Regions from separate parts of the Actinomadura sp. NPDC048394 genome, predicted to be linked through region 2. Evidence: riboswitches for the same ligand, from Rfam matches in the RefSeq annotation. Region 2 holds a riboswitch; the other holds the start of a gene.
What was found. A riboswitch is a leader RNA that binds a small molecule or an ion and turns the genes downstream of it on or off. The one in region 2 is predicted to bind ZMP and ZTP.

Region 1: linked by a shared signal. The riboswitch ahead of pabB (aminodeoxychorismate synthase component I) and the one ahead of glyA (serine hydroxymethyltransferase) in region 2 are both predicted to bind ZMP and ZTP.

The regions. Positions count from the first base shown of each region.
Region 1 covers NZ_JBEZJL010000006.1:36,955-43,188, forward strand. The annotation lists gene AB0C78_RS05255 (ion channel protein) at 1-336, shown strand, start outside; gene hpnH (adenosyl-hopene transferase HpnH) at 351-1,352, opposite strand; gene AB0C78_RS05265 (TetR/AcrR family transcriptional regulator) at 1,469-2,071, shown strand; ZMP/ZTP riboswitch at 2,127-2,208, shown strand; gene pabB (aminodeoxychorismate synthase component I) at 2,233-4,362, shown strand; gene AB0C78_RS05275 (XRE family transcriptional regulator) at 4,270-4,887, opposite strand; gene AB0C78_RS05280 (NAD(P)/FAD-dependent oxidoreductase) at 4,980-5,966, shown strand; gene AB0C78_RS05285 (Cmx/CmrA family chloramphenicol efflux MFS transporter) at 5,963-6,234, shown strand, end outside.
Region 2 covers NZ_JBEZJL010000134.1:360-6,593, forward strand. The annotation lists gene AB0C78_RS48760 (Lrp/AsnC family transcriptional regulator) at 1-480, shown strand, start outside; partial or broken gene AB0C78_RS48765 (DMT family transporter) at 590-1,450, shown strand; ZMP/ZTP riboswitch at 1,543-1,629, shown strand; gene glyA (serine hydroxymethyltransferase) at 1,685-2,956, shown strand; gene AB0C78_RS48775 (class I SAM-dependent methyltransferase) at 2,958-3,752, opposite strand; gene AB0C78_RS48780 (GNAT family N-acetyltransferase) at 3,736-4,806, opposite strand; gene AB0C78_RS48785 (carboxymuconolactone decarboxylase family protein) at 4,990-5,682, shown strand; gene AB0C78_RS48790 (GNAT family protein) at 5,690-6,234, shown strand, end outside.

The DNA.
Region 1 (6,234 bases), on a different contig from region 2:
GGCGGGCTGCTGCTGATCGTCGTGGTGAAGCTCGCCGCGCTGCTGGTCGCCGCGGCGTGCGGGTTCCGCGGCGGGCGGATCTTCCCGGCGGTGTTCACCGGCCTCGCGATCGGGCTGCTCGCCAACCGGCTGGTCGACGCCGTCCCGGTGTCCCTCGCGATCAGCTCCGGGGTGCTCGGCCTCCTCGTCGCCCTGACCCGGCAGGGCTGGCTGAGCCTGTTCATGGCGGTCGCCGTCGTCACCGACATCAAGCTGCTGCCGCTCCTGTGCGTCGTCATCCTGCCCCCGTGGCTGCTGGCCATGGGACGCCCGGAGATGCTCATCGAGGAGGGCTGACAGGACGCGGCACGTCACCCGGCGAGCGCGCGGAGGCTCTCGCGGAGGGACTGGGTGGTGGCGAGGACGGCGGTGGGCTCGTAGCCGCAGTGGGCCATGCAGTTGTCGCAGCGCGGGTCGCGGCCCCGCCCGTAGGCGTCCCAGTCGGTGGTCTCCAGCAGTTCCTTCCAGGTGGCGGCGTAGCCGTCGGCGAGCAGGTAGCAGGGCTTCTGCCAGCCGAGGAGCGAGTACGACGGCACGCCCCACGGAGTGCAGGCGAACTCGCGCTTGCCTTCGAGGAAGTCGAGGTAGAGCGGGGAGTGGTTGAGCCGCCAGCGCCGCCGCTTGCCGCCCGCGAACGCCGCCGCGAACAGGTCGCGGGTCTGCTGGACGCCGAGGAACCGCTCCTGGTCGGGAGCCTTCTCGTAGGCGTAGCCCGGCGCGATCTCCATCCGGTCGACGCCGAGCTCGTCGTTCAGGTAGTCGAGGGTCTCCCGGATCGTCTCGGGCGTGTCGGTGTTGTAGAAGGTCGAGTTCGTGTAGACGGCGAACCCGGCGGCCTTGGCGGCCCGGATCGCGTCCACGGCCTGGTCGAAGACGCCGTCCTTGCTGACGGACTCGTCGTGGCGCTCCTTCAGCCCGTCGATGTGCACCATCCACGCGAAGTCGCGGTGCGGGCGGAAGCGGTGCAGGTGCTTGCGCAGCAGCACCGCGTTGGTGCACAGGACGACGAACTTGCGGCGCCGCAGCAGCTCGACGACGATCCGGTCGATCTGCGGGTGCATCAGCGGCTCGCCGCCCGCGATCGACACCATCGGCGCGCCGCACTCCTCGACGGCGGCGACCGCCTGCTCCACCGGCATCCGCTGCTTGAGCAGCGACGCGGGCTGCTGGATCTTGCCGCAGCCGGCGCACTTGAGGTTGCAGGCGAACAGCGGTTCCAGCTCCATGATCATCGGGAACTTCGCGGTGCCGCGGAGCCTCTGCCGCACCAGATGGGTCCCGATCTTGACCGCCAGCCGCATGGGCAGTCCCATGTGCGCCTCCCCGTTCCGCGGGTGTCGTCCGTGCGCCGGACCGTCCCGGCATCCGGACGATGCTCCATACAGCGAGTATGAAACATGGTGGCTGTATGTCAATATAGATTCGCCGTATGACGCCGTCTCGACGCGCGGAGCATGCCGCTGACACCCGTGCCGCCCTGCTGGGCGCCGCCCGCGCGCTGTTCGCCGAGCGCGGGTACGCCGCCACCGGCACCGAGGACGTCGTCGCCGCGGCCCGCGTCACCCGCGGCGCGCTCTACCACCACTTCCGCGACAAGGCCGCGCTGTTCGGGGCCGTGGTCGAGCAGGTCGGCGCGGAGCTGGCCGAGCGGCTGATCCGCCAGCAGCTCGACCGGCCGGCGGCCGGCGGGCCGCTGGCGCAGATCCGCGACGGCCTCGCCGCGTTCCTCGACACCTGCGTCGACAGCGACTTCCAGCGGCTCGTGCTCGTCGAGGGACCCATCGTGCTCGGCGCCGACGCCTGGAACGACCTCGCCGAGCGGCACGGGCTGCGGCTGCTCACCGAATGGCTCGGGCGGGCGATGGACGCCGGCGAGCTGGACCGGCAGCCGCCGGAGGTGCTGGCCCGGCTGATCGTCGCGATGATCATCGAGGCGAGCCTCGTCATCGCCCGCGCCGACGACCAGGCCGCCGCGCGCGTCGAGGTCGGCGCCGTCCTGGACCGCACCCTCCGCGGCCTCCAACCGGCCTGACCACCGCGGGCCCCCGGCCGGCCTGGCGGCCAGGGCGCCGCCTGCGGTTACAGTGTGGGCGGGCCGTGACTGGCGCCTAGGGTGGAGCACCACCGGGGAGCGGCCCGACACGGCCGCCGTGCGCCTGGGCGATCCATGACGACGCCCGGGAGCGGTCGCCGATGCGGACACTTCTGATCGACAACTACGACTCGTTCACCTTCAACCTGTACCAGCTGCTCGGCGAGGTGAACGGGCGGCCGCCGACGGTCGTCCGCAACGACGCCGACTGGGCGGGGCTGTCGGCCGCCGACTTCGACAACGTGGTGATCTCCCCCGGGCCGGGACGTCCCGACCGCGACCGCGACTTCGGCATCGGCGCCCGGGTGATCGACGAGTGGTCGCTGCCGCTGCTCGGCGTCTGCCTGGGGCATCAGGGGATCTGCCACCGGCTCGGCGGGAAGGTCGAGCACGCGCCGGAACCCGTGCACGGACGGGTGTCCGAGGTCGTCCACACCGGTGAGGGCCTCTTCGCGGGGCTGCCGTCGCCGATGCCCGTCGTCCGGTACCACTCGCTGGCCGTCACCGCGCTGCCCGACGAGTTGGAGGCCGTCGCCTGGTCGGACGACGGCGTGCTGATGGGAGTGCGGCACCGGTCGGCACCGATCTGGGGCATCCAGTTCCACCCCGAGTCCATCTGCACCGGCCACGGCCGCGAGCTGCTGGCCAACTTCCGCGACCTGACGCGCGCCCACCACGACACCGGGCCGTACCGGCTGCACGTCCACCGGTTCGCGGCGGCGCCCGACCCCGAGGCGGCCTACCGGACGGTGTTCGCGGGACGGCCGGGCGCGTTCTGGCTGGACAGCGGCACGCACGCCGAGGGGACGTCCCGGTTCACGATGATGGGCGACGGCGCCGGACCGCTCGGCGAGCTGGTGACGTACCGGGTCGAGGAGCGGCGCGTCCGGGTGGACAAGCACGGGACGGTGTCGGAGCAGGAGACCGGCTCGTTCTTCGACTACCTCGAACGGGAGGTGACGCGGCGGGCGCTTCCCGCCGCCGGCGACGATCTGCCGTTCGGGTTCCGCCTCGGATACGTCGGCTACCTCGGGTACGAGCTGAAGGCCGAGACGGGCGGTACCGCCGCGCACGCCTCGCCCACCCCGGACGCCGCGATGGTGTTCGCCGACCGGGCCCTCGTCATCGACCACGCGGAAGGCGAGTCCTACCTGCTACGCCTCAGCCGCCGGGCCGACGACCCCGAGGTGGACGCGTGGTTCGCCGCCACCGCCGGACGCGTCCGCGGCCTGCCGTCCGGGCCGGCGGCCCCCATCAGGCCGCTGACCGGCGACGGCGCGGCGGAACCGCCCGTGGAACTGCACCACGGCCGGGACGCCTACCTCGCCCTGATCGGCGAGTGCCTCGACGAGATCCGCGACGGCGAGTCGTACGAGATCTGCCTGTCCAACACGGCGACCGCCCGCGCCGCGATCGACCCCGCCGCCACGTTCGCGCACCTCCGGCGGGTGAGCCCCGTCCCGTACGGCGCGCTGCTGGACTTCCCCGGCGTCGCGGTGCTCAGCGCCTCGCCGGAGCAGTTCCTGGCGGTGGGCGCCGGCGGGCTGGTGCGGTCGAAGCCGATCAAGGGCACCCGGCCGCGCGGCGCCACCCCGGAGCAGGACGCGGACCTGCGCCGCGAGCTGGCGGGCAGCGAGAAGGACCGCGCCGAGAACCTCATGATCGTCGACCTCGTCCGCAACGACCTGAACACGGTGTGCGCCGTCGGTTCCGTCCGCGTGCCGCGGCTGTTCGACGTCGAGTCGTTCGCGCCCGTCCACCACCTGGTGTCCACGGTCGAGGGCAGGCTCCGCGACGGGGTGACGGCGGTCGGGTGCGCGCGCGCGGCGTTCCCGCCGGGGTCGATGACGGGGGCGCCGAAGGTCCGCACGATGGAGATCATCGACCGGCTGGAAGGACGGGCCCGCGGCGTCTACTCCGGCGCGCTCGGCTGGTTCTCCCTCAGCGGCGCGTGCGAGCTCAGCGTCGTCAACCGGACGATCGTCGCGGTGCCCGGCGGCGGCGCGTCCTTCAACGTGGGCGGCGCGATCGTCGCGCTGTCCGACCCGGAGGAGGAGTTCGCCGAGATCCTGGTGAAGGCCCGCGCGATGGTCGCCGCGATCGCCGCGTCGGGCGCGGAGCCGTCGAGCGCGGAGCCGTCACCGGCCGGTGGTGCCGCGGGGGCGCGGCCGGGCGCGGATGTGGACGCGCTCCCCCTGGCGGCCGAACAGGTTGAGCACCTCCACGGGTGAGTCGCCGGCGGGGCCGAACCAGTGCGGCAGGCGGGTGTCGAACTCGGCGGCCTCGCCCGGGCCCATGACGAGGTCGTGGTCGGCGAGGACGAGCCGCAGCCGCCCGGACAGCACGTACAGCCACTCGTAGCCCTCGTGCGTGCACGGGTCGGGGGTGTTCTGGTCCGCCGGGATGATCGACTTCCACGCCTGGATCGGGCCGGGGTGCGGCGTCAGCGGGATCACCGTGCGGCCGTTGCGGACGACCGGCTTGGCGCGCACGCGCGGGTCGCCGACCTGCGGCGCTCCGACCAGCTCGTCCAGCGGCACCTGGTGGGCCTGCGCGATGGGCAGCAGCAGTTCGAGGCTCGGGCGCCGCTGGCCCGTCTCCAGCCTGGACAGCGTGCTCTTGGAGATGCCGGTGGCCTCGGACAGCGCCGCGAGGCTCACGCCGCGCCGGGTCCGGACGCGCTTGAGACGGGGGCCGACCTGCGCCAGCGTGTCGGCGATCGCGCCGGCCGGGGCCGCCGGGGAGTGCTCGGTCATCTCCCCATTCCACCCCCCGCGTCCCGGAAACAGCAACGGAAGTTGTCGGACTGTCGCCCCGGACCGGAGCATCGGCGGCGGAGGTGATCGCCGTGAACGAGGCGACGAACGACCAGGCCGGCGGCGTGCGGAGCGCCGCCGGCGACGGGGCCTACGACGTGGTGGTGATCGGCGGCGGAGCGGCCGGGCTGAACGCGGCCCTGCTGCTCGGGCGCGCCCGCCGCAGGGTGGCGGTGATCGACGCCGGCGAGCCGCGCAACGCGCCCGCGGCGCACATGCACGGCTTCCTGTCCCGCGACGGGCTGCCCCCGGCGACGCTGCTGGACCTCGGCCGCGCCGAGATCGCCCGGTACGGCGTCGGGCTGATCCGCGGACGGGTCGAGCACATCGAGCCCGGCTTCCACGTGCGCCTGGACGGCGGGCCGGTGCTCACCGCCCGCCGCATCCTCGTCGCGACCGGGCTCCGCGACGAACTGCCCGGCATCCCCGGCGTGCGCGAACGGTGGGGCAAGGACGTGCTGCACTGCCCCTACTGCCACGCGTTCGAGGTCCGCGACCGGCCCCTCGCCGTCCTCGGCACCAGCCCGGGCGCGGTGCACCAGGCGCTGCTCCTGCGCGGGTGGAGCGACGACGTCGCCTTCTTCGCCCACACCCTCGACCTGACGGCCGAGGACCGCGAACGGCTGGAGGCGCGCGGGCTGCGCATCGTCGAAGGACGGATCGAGCACCTGGCCGTCGACGGGGACCGGCTGCGGGGCGTCGCGCTCGCGGACGGCCGGGTCGTCCCCCGCGACGCCGCGTTCCTCTTCCCCCGCATGGTCCCGAACGACGGGCTGCTGACCGGGCTCGGCTGCGCGAAGGACGGCAACGGATGGGTCATCACCGACCGCACCGGACGCACCAGCGTGGCGGGCGTGTGGGCGGCGGGGAACGTCGCCGATCCGCGCGCGCAGGTCGTCACCGCCGCCGGTATGGGCTCCGCCGCCGCGTTCGCCATGAACAACGACCTGCTGGAAGAGGACGTCGCCGGGGCCGTCGCGCGGCGCCGTGCCGCCCTCGTGGGCGGTGGGAGCCGATGAGCGCGGCGCCGTCCCGGGGGAGGCTGCCGCTCGCGGTGTACCTGCTCGCGTTCAGCCTGTTCGCGATGGGCAGCGCCGAGTTCCTGCTCGCCGGGGTCCTGCCGGACATCGCGGGCGACCTCGGCGTCGGCCTGCCGTCCGCCGGGGCGCTGATCTCGGCGTTCGCGATCGGCGTCGTGATCGGCGGGCCGCCGTTCGCGATCCTGACGCTGCGCTGGCCGCGCCGCACCACGCTCGTCGCCACCCAGGCGGTGTTCGCGGTCGCGGT
Region 2 (6,234 bases):
GACCAGGCGATCCTGCGGCGGTTGCAGCGGGACGGGCGGCAGACGAACCGGGAGCTCGCCGAGGCGGTGGGGATCGCCCCGTCCACGGCGCTGGAAAGGACGCGGGCGCTGCGCTCGCGCGGCGTCATCACCGGCTTCCACGCGGCGGTCGACTTCGAGCGGCTCGGCCGCGGCGTGCAGGCGCTGATCTCGATCCGGATCCGGCCGCAGTCGCGGGAGGCGATCGAGTCGGCGCGCGACAGCATGGCCGCGATGCCCGAGGCGGTGGGCGTCTTCGTCGTGACGGGCAACGAGGACCTGTTCGTCCACGTGGCCGTGCCCAGCACCACGTACCTGCGGGACTTCGTGCTGGACCGCCTGGCCCGCCGCAAGGAGTTCGTGGACGTCCGGACCCTCGTGGTGTACGACTACGTCCAGCCGAAGGAGCAGGGCGAACTTCCGGCGGCCGACGGCCGCGACGGGCGAACACCGTACGCCTAAGAGGTCGTTCGCGGCCTCTAAACCGAAGAACCGCCGGAGTAGGCCGGCCAGTCCGAACGAATGACGCTCCACAGAGCCGATGGCCGCAGTCCTGCCTAGCTTCGGGGGCATGGACCGACGAAACAACCCGTCCGCGGCGCTGCTCGTCCTGGCCGCCGGAGTCCTGTGGGGGACCGTGGGGCCGGCGCAGGTGCTGGCCGGTTCCGCCGCGAGCCCGGTCGCGGTCGGCGGCGCCCGGATCCTCACCGGCGGGGTGATCCTCGCCGCACTGGAGCTCGCGCGCGACCCCCGGGCGTTCCGGGCGCTGTCCCGGCGCACGTGGCCGCCGGTGGCCGCCGCGTCCGCCGCCACCGGGATCTTCCAGGCGTCGTTCTTCAGCGCGGTCGGCCGGACGGGCGCCGCGGTCGCGACCGCCGTGGTGTTCGGGCTCGCGCCCGTCTCGACCGGGCTGTGCGAGCGGCTGGTGCTCCGGACGCGGCTGAGCGGGCGCTGGTGGGCGGGCACGGCCTGCGCGATCGGCGGCGTCGCGCTGCTGACGGCGCCGGGCGCGGACGCCCACGTCGACCTGCTCGGTGTCGGGCTCAGCCTGGTCGCCGGGACGTGCTTCGGCGTGTACACGGTGTCGGCGAAGGTCCTGACCGGCCGGAGCGGGCCGGCCGGCGGCGGCATGGGGATGGCGGTGTCGGTGACGCTGCTCGCCGGCGGGTCGGTGCTGCTGCCCTGGACGCTCGCGGACCTGCCGGAGCTCGCGGCGCCCCGGTCGGCGGCCCTGGTGGCGTGGCTCGGCGTCGCCGCGACCGCGGCCGCGTACATGTTCTTCGTCACGGGCCTGCACCGGGTGAGCGCCGCGACGGCGGGGACGCTGAGCCTCGCCGAGCCGCTGGTCGCCGCGGTGCTGGCCGTGGCGGTGCTGGGGGAGCGGATGTCGGGACGGGTCGCGGCGGGGGCGGTGCTGCTGCTCGGCGGGCTCGTGGTGGTGTCGCTCCCGGCGCGCGCCGGCCGCGCCCGCCGCGCCCGCCGGGACCTGCGAGCGCGAGTGGTGCGGGAGGCGGCTCGCTATGATGGCGCGTACGCGACTGGCGCAGTCAAGGTGGAGACGACCACCGGGGAGCGAAACTAGTCCGCACACCGCGCGCCTGGGTGTACGGGTCCCCTTGCCGGGGCGCCCGCAGCGCGTTCCGGCGCGAGCAGCGCGGAGGTAGTCGTGCACGAGCCCGCCGTCCCCCACTTGCAGGCCGCGGACCCCGAGATCGCCGGGCTGGTCGAGGCGGAGGCCCGCCGCCAGTTCGAGAAGATCCGGCTGATCGCCTCGGAGAACTACGTGTCGCCGGCGGTGCTGGAGGCCACCGGCTCCGTCCTGACCAACAAGTACTCCGAGGGGTACGCCGGCAAGCGGTACTACGAGGGCCAGCAGAACGTCGACCCGATCGAGCTGGCGGCCATCGACCGGGCGAGGGAGCTGTTCGGCGTCGAGCACGCCAACGTCCAGCCGTACTCCGGCTCGCCCGCCAACCTCGCCGTCTACATGGCGTTCCTCGACCCGGGCGACCCGGTGATGGGCCTGTCGCTGCCGATGGGCGGCCACCTGACGCACGGCTGGTCGGTGTCGGCCACCGGCAAGTGGTTCACGCCCGTCCGCTACGAGGTGCGCGCCGACACCGGGCGCGTCGACATGGACGAGGTCCGCGACCTGGCGCTGAAGGAGCGGCCGAAGCTGATCTGGTGCGGCGGGACGGCCGTGCCCCGCACCATCGACTTCCCGGCGTTCGCCGAGATCGCCCGCGAGGTCGGCGCGGTGCTCGCGGCCGACATCGCGCACATCGCGGGCCTGGTCGCGGGCGGCGCGCACCCGTCCCCGGTCGGGCACGCCGACGTGATCACCACGACCACGCACAAGACGCTGCGCGGCCCGCGCGGCGCGATGATCATGTCGACGGCCGAGCACGCCAAGGCGGTCGACAAGGCCGTCTTCCCCGGCCTGCAGGGCGGCCCGCACAACCACACCACCGCCGCGATCGCCGTCGCGCTGAAGGAGGCCGCGGCGCCGGACTTCGCCCGCTACGCCCGCCAGGTCGTCGCGAACGCGAAGGCGCTCGCGGCGGCGCTGCTGGAGCGCGGCTACGACCTGATCTCCGGCGGCACCGACAACCACCTGATCCTCATCGACCTGACGAACAAGGGCGTCGCGGGCAAGCCCGCCGCGCAGGCCCTCGACCGCGCCGGCATCGAGCTGAACTACAACGCGGTCCCGTTCGACCCGCGCAAGCCGTTCGACCCGTCGGGGCTGCGGCTCGGCACCGGCGCGATCACCACCCGCGGGCTGGACGAGGCGCGGATGCCGCAGGTCGCGGCCTGGATCGACGAGGTCGTGCAGGCCGCCGCGCGGGCGGACGAGACGGTCGTCGAGCGGGTCGCGGGCGAGGTCCGCGAGATGCTGGCCGGCTACCCGATGCCGGGCTGGGCGCCCACCCCCTGAGTCAGGACGGGCGCAGGATCGTGATCATGCGCCAGGCTTCGGGATCGGTGAGGGCGACCGCGTCCGCGCCGGTCCCGAAGTCGCCGTACCGGGCGGCGACGTCCAGGCCGCCGGCGAGCCGGATCGCCGCGTCCAGCTCGGTCGCGGTCCAGAACCGGTAGGGGACGACGTCCTCGATGACGCGGGTCGCGCCGTCCGCCTCGATCGTCATCGTCACGTGGTCGTCGGCGATCTGCGTGATCGGATCCAGCAGGTCGGTGGGCTCGCCCCACCGGACGGACGCGTGCACGCCGTCGCGCTCGACCGTCCAGCCGGTGCTGACGCTCGGGTCGTCCGACAGCCGGTCCCGCGGGTGCGACATCTCGATCACGTAGAGGCCGCCGGGCGCCAGGTGCGCGGCGACGCGGCGCAGGTGCGCGACGAACGCGTCCAGCGTCATCAGGTGGGACGTGGAGTCCAGCATGGTCAGCACCAGGTCGAACCGGCGGCCGAGGTCGAACGCCGTCATGTCGTCCTCGACGACCTCGACCGCGACGCCCGCGCGCCCGGCCTCGCGCGCCGCGTACGCGCACATCGCCGGGTTCAGGTCCAGCGCGGTCGCGGTGAGGCCGCGGCGGGCCAGCTCGCGGGCGTGCTCGGCGGGCCCGGCGGCCAGCTCCAGCACCGTCCGGACCGGTCCCGCCGCGTCCGGGCGGTGCTCGGCGCACCAGCCGAGCAGCGCGCCCGCCTCGGCGCCGACGTCGCGGAACGAGCAGGCCAGCTCGTAGGCCCAGGGGTCGTCATAGATGCCGGTCACCCCGCCATCCTGCCAGCGCGCCGGGGGCGGGGCGGCCGTCCGCGCGCAGCCTGATCTCCACGATGGACGGCTCCTCGGTGCGCCGGGTCCGGCCGCCGAGCGAGGTCAGGAGCCGCCGCATCCGCACGTTCTCGCTCAGCGCGGTCGCGCGCAGCTCCACCAGGCCGCGCTCGCGGGCCAGGCCCAGCAGCAGTTCGGCGAGCGCGCGGCCGAGGCCCCGGCCCTGCCAGGCGTCCTCGACGAGGAACGCCAGCTCTGCGACGCCCGGGTCGAGCACGTGGATCAGGTGCGCGAGGGCGAGCAGCGACCCGTCCGGTCCCTCGGCGACGAGCGTCAGGCCGTGCGCCGGGTCGCAGAACCGCTCGATCGCCCGCGGCGGCGGGTACGGCTTCGGGCTGAAGTAGCGCATCCGGCGGCTGTCCAGCGAGCAGCGCTCGTGCAGCTCGCGGACCGCGCCGGCGTCGCGCGGCTCGATCGGCCGGACGGTCACGTGCGTGCCGTCGCGCAGCGGCAGGCGGCGGGACGCCGGGCGCGGCGGCTCGGCGGGCAGCGCCGCGCGGACGAGGGCGTCGGCGCGGGCCGCCTCCGTCGCGGTGAACGGCAGGCCGTACCGCCGCAGCCGGACGGCCCGCCCGTGCCCCAGCGGGACGGTCAGGACGCAGCCGTCACCCTCGCCGTCGCGGTCGGCGAGCCGCGCCCAGGCGGACTCGTCGGCGCGCAGCAGCTCGGCGAGGACCTCCGGCACCGCGTGCGGCTCGGCGCGCAGCCGGGACGCCAGCACCAGCGCCCGCGTCGGCTCGTCGACCAGCTCGTGCGGCCGGGCCGGGCGGACGGCCGTGCGCGCGCCGCCCGCCGCGGCGAGCGTCTCGGCCAGCTCCCGCGGACCGGCGGCGCCGCGCGGGACGTCCACGAGGAACTCGTCGACCACGCCGCCGGTGTCCACCTGGACCGACAGGGCGAGGATGTTGGCGCCGCGTCCGGCCAGCGCTGCGGTGAGGAGGGCCAGCCGGCCGGGCCGGTCCTCGATCTCGGTGCGGATGCGGAACAACGGCATGGAACGTTCCCTTCGCGGGCCGCCGGCCCGGTCGCGTGCGATCCGTGTCCGGCCGGTGTCCGGTGCGGACGTGTCCACTCTGGTCGGCGGCTGTTACGCGGGCGCTACGTCACCGTGAGCGCGCGGTTTCACATTCCGGACGAGGGCTTGAGAGGCCCGGCGCGACGGCCTAGCGTGCGGTGAGTGATCGACCCCGTGAGCGGTGAGCACGTCAACGACCAACCCCGCAACGGGCCGCTCGCGGCCCGCCTGCCCCTACTGTCGCCCGCCTCGCTCGGCGCCGAGCAGCAGGCCGTGTACGACGCCCTGACCGGAGGCCCCCGCGCCGACGGCGGGAGCGGGCCGTACGGGTTCGTGGACGCCGAGGGCCGCCTCCTCGGCCCGTTCAACGCGATGCTGTACAGCCCGGCCGTCGGGATGCCGCTGCAGGACCTCGGCGCCGCGCTGCGGTTCCGCACCGCGTTCACCAAGCGCGAGCGGGAGATCGCGACCCTGGTCGTCGCCGCGCACCTGCGCTCGGACTACGAGTGGTACGCGCACGAGCGGCTCGGCCGCCGCGCCGGCCTGAGCGAGGACGAGATCGACGCGCTGCGCGAGGGCCGCGCCCCGATGCTCGCCGACGCCCGCGAGCGCCTCGTCCACGAGGCCGCCCGGCAGCTGGTCGCCGAGCACGACCTCGCGGACGCCGTCTACGCCGAGGCGGTCGCGACCCTCGGCCGGCCCGCCGTCGTCGAGCTCGTCACGCTCGTCGGCTACTACAGCGCCCTGGCGACGCAGCTGCGGGTGTTCCGGGTGGGCGTGCCCGACGGCGAGCCCGCCCCGCCCTGGCCCGGGCCTGGACCCGGCGCCGCCGGCGGCCCGGCGCACGGCGAGTGAGGCCGCGATGACCGAGACGCTGCAGACCGGACGGCTCGCCCTGCACCCCATCGGCATGACCGACCACCACGCGCTGCTGACGCACTGGACCGGCCCGGTCGTCCGCCGGCACCTGTTCGACGGCGCGTCGATCTCGCCCGTCCAGGTCACCGAGATCATCGAGACCAGCGAGCGGGACTTCGCCACCGAGGGCTACGGCCTGTGGGCCCTGCGGCCCCTGCGCCGGGGGCTCGGGCCGGCGGAGCCGCGGCCGGGCGCGCCGCTGATCGGGGTGGCGGGGCTGCGCGGCCACGAGGGGCCGTTCGACCGGGGGGTGGACGTGGAGATCCTCTACAGCCTCGAACCGGACCGGTGGGGGCAGGGGCTGGCGGCGGAGGCGTCCCGGGCGGTGCTGGACTACGCGTTCGGGGTGGTCGGGCTGCGCCGCGTCACCGCCGAGATCGACCCGGACAGCGCGGTGTCCGCCGAGGTCGCCGCGAGCCTCGGGATGCGGCCGTGGCGCGGCGGCCCGGACGGTCCCGACGGCGCGTCCTACTATGCCGCCGACCGGTC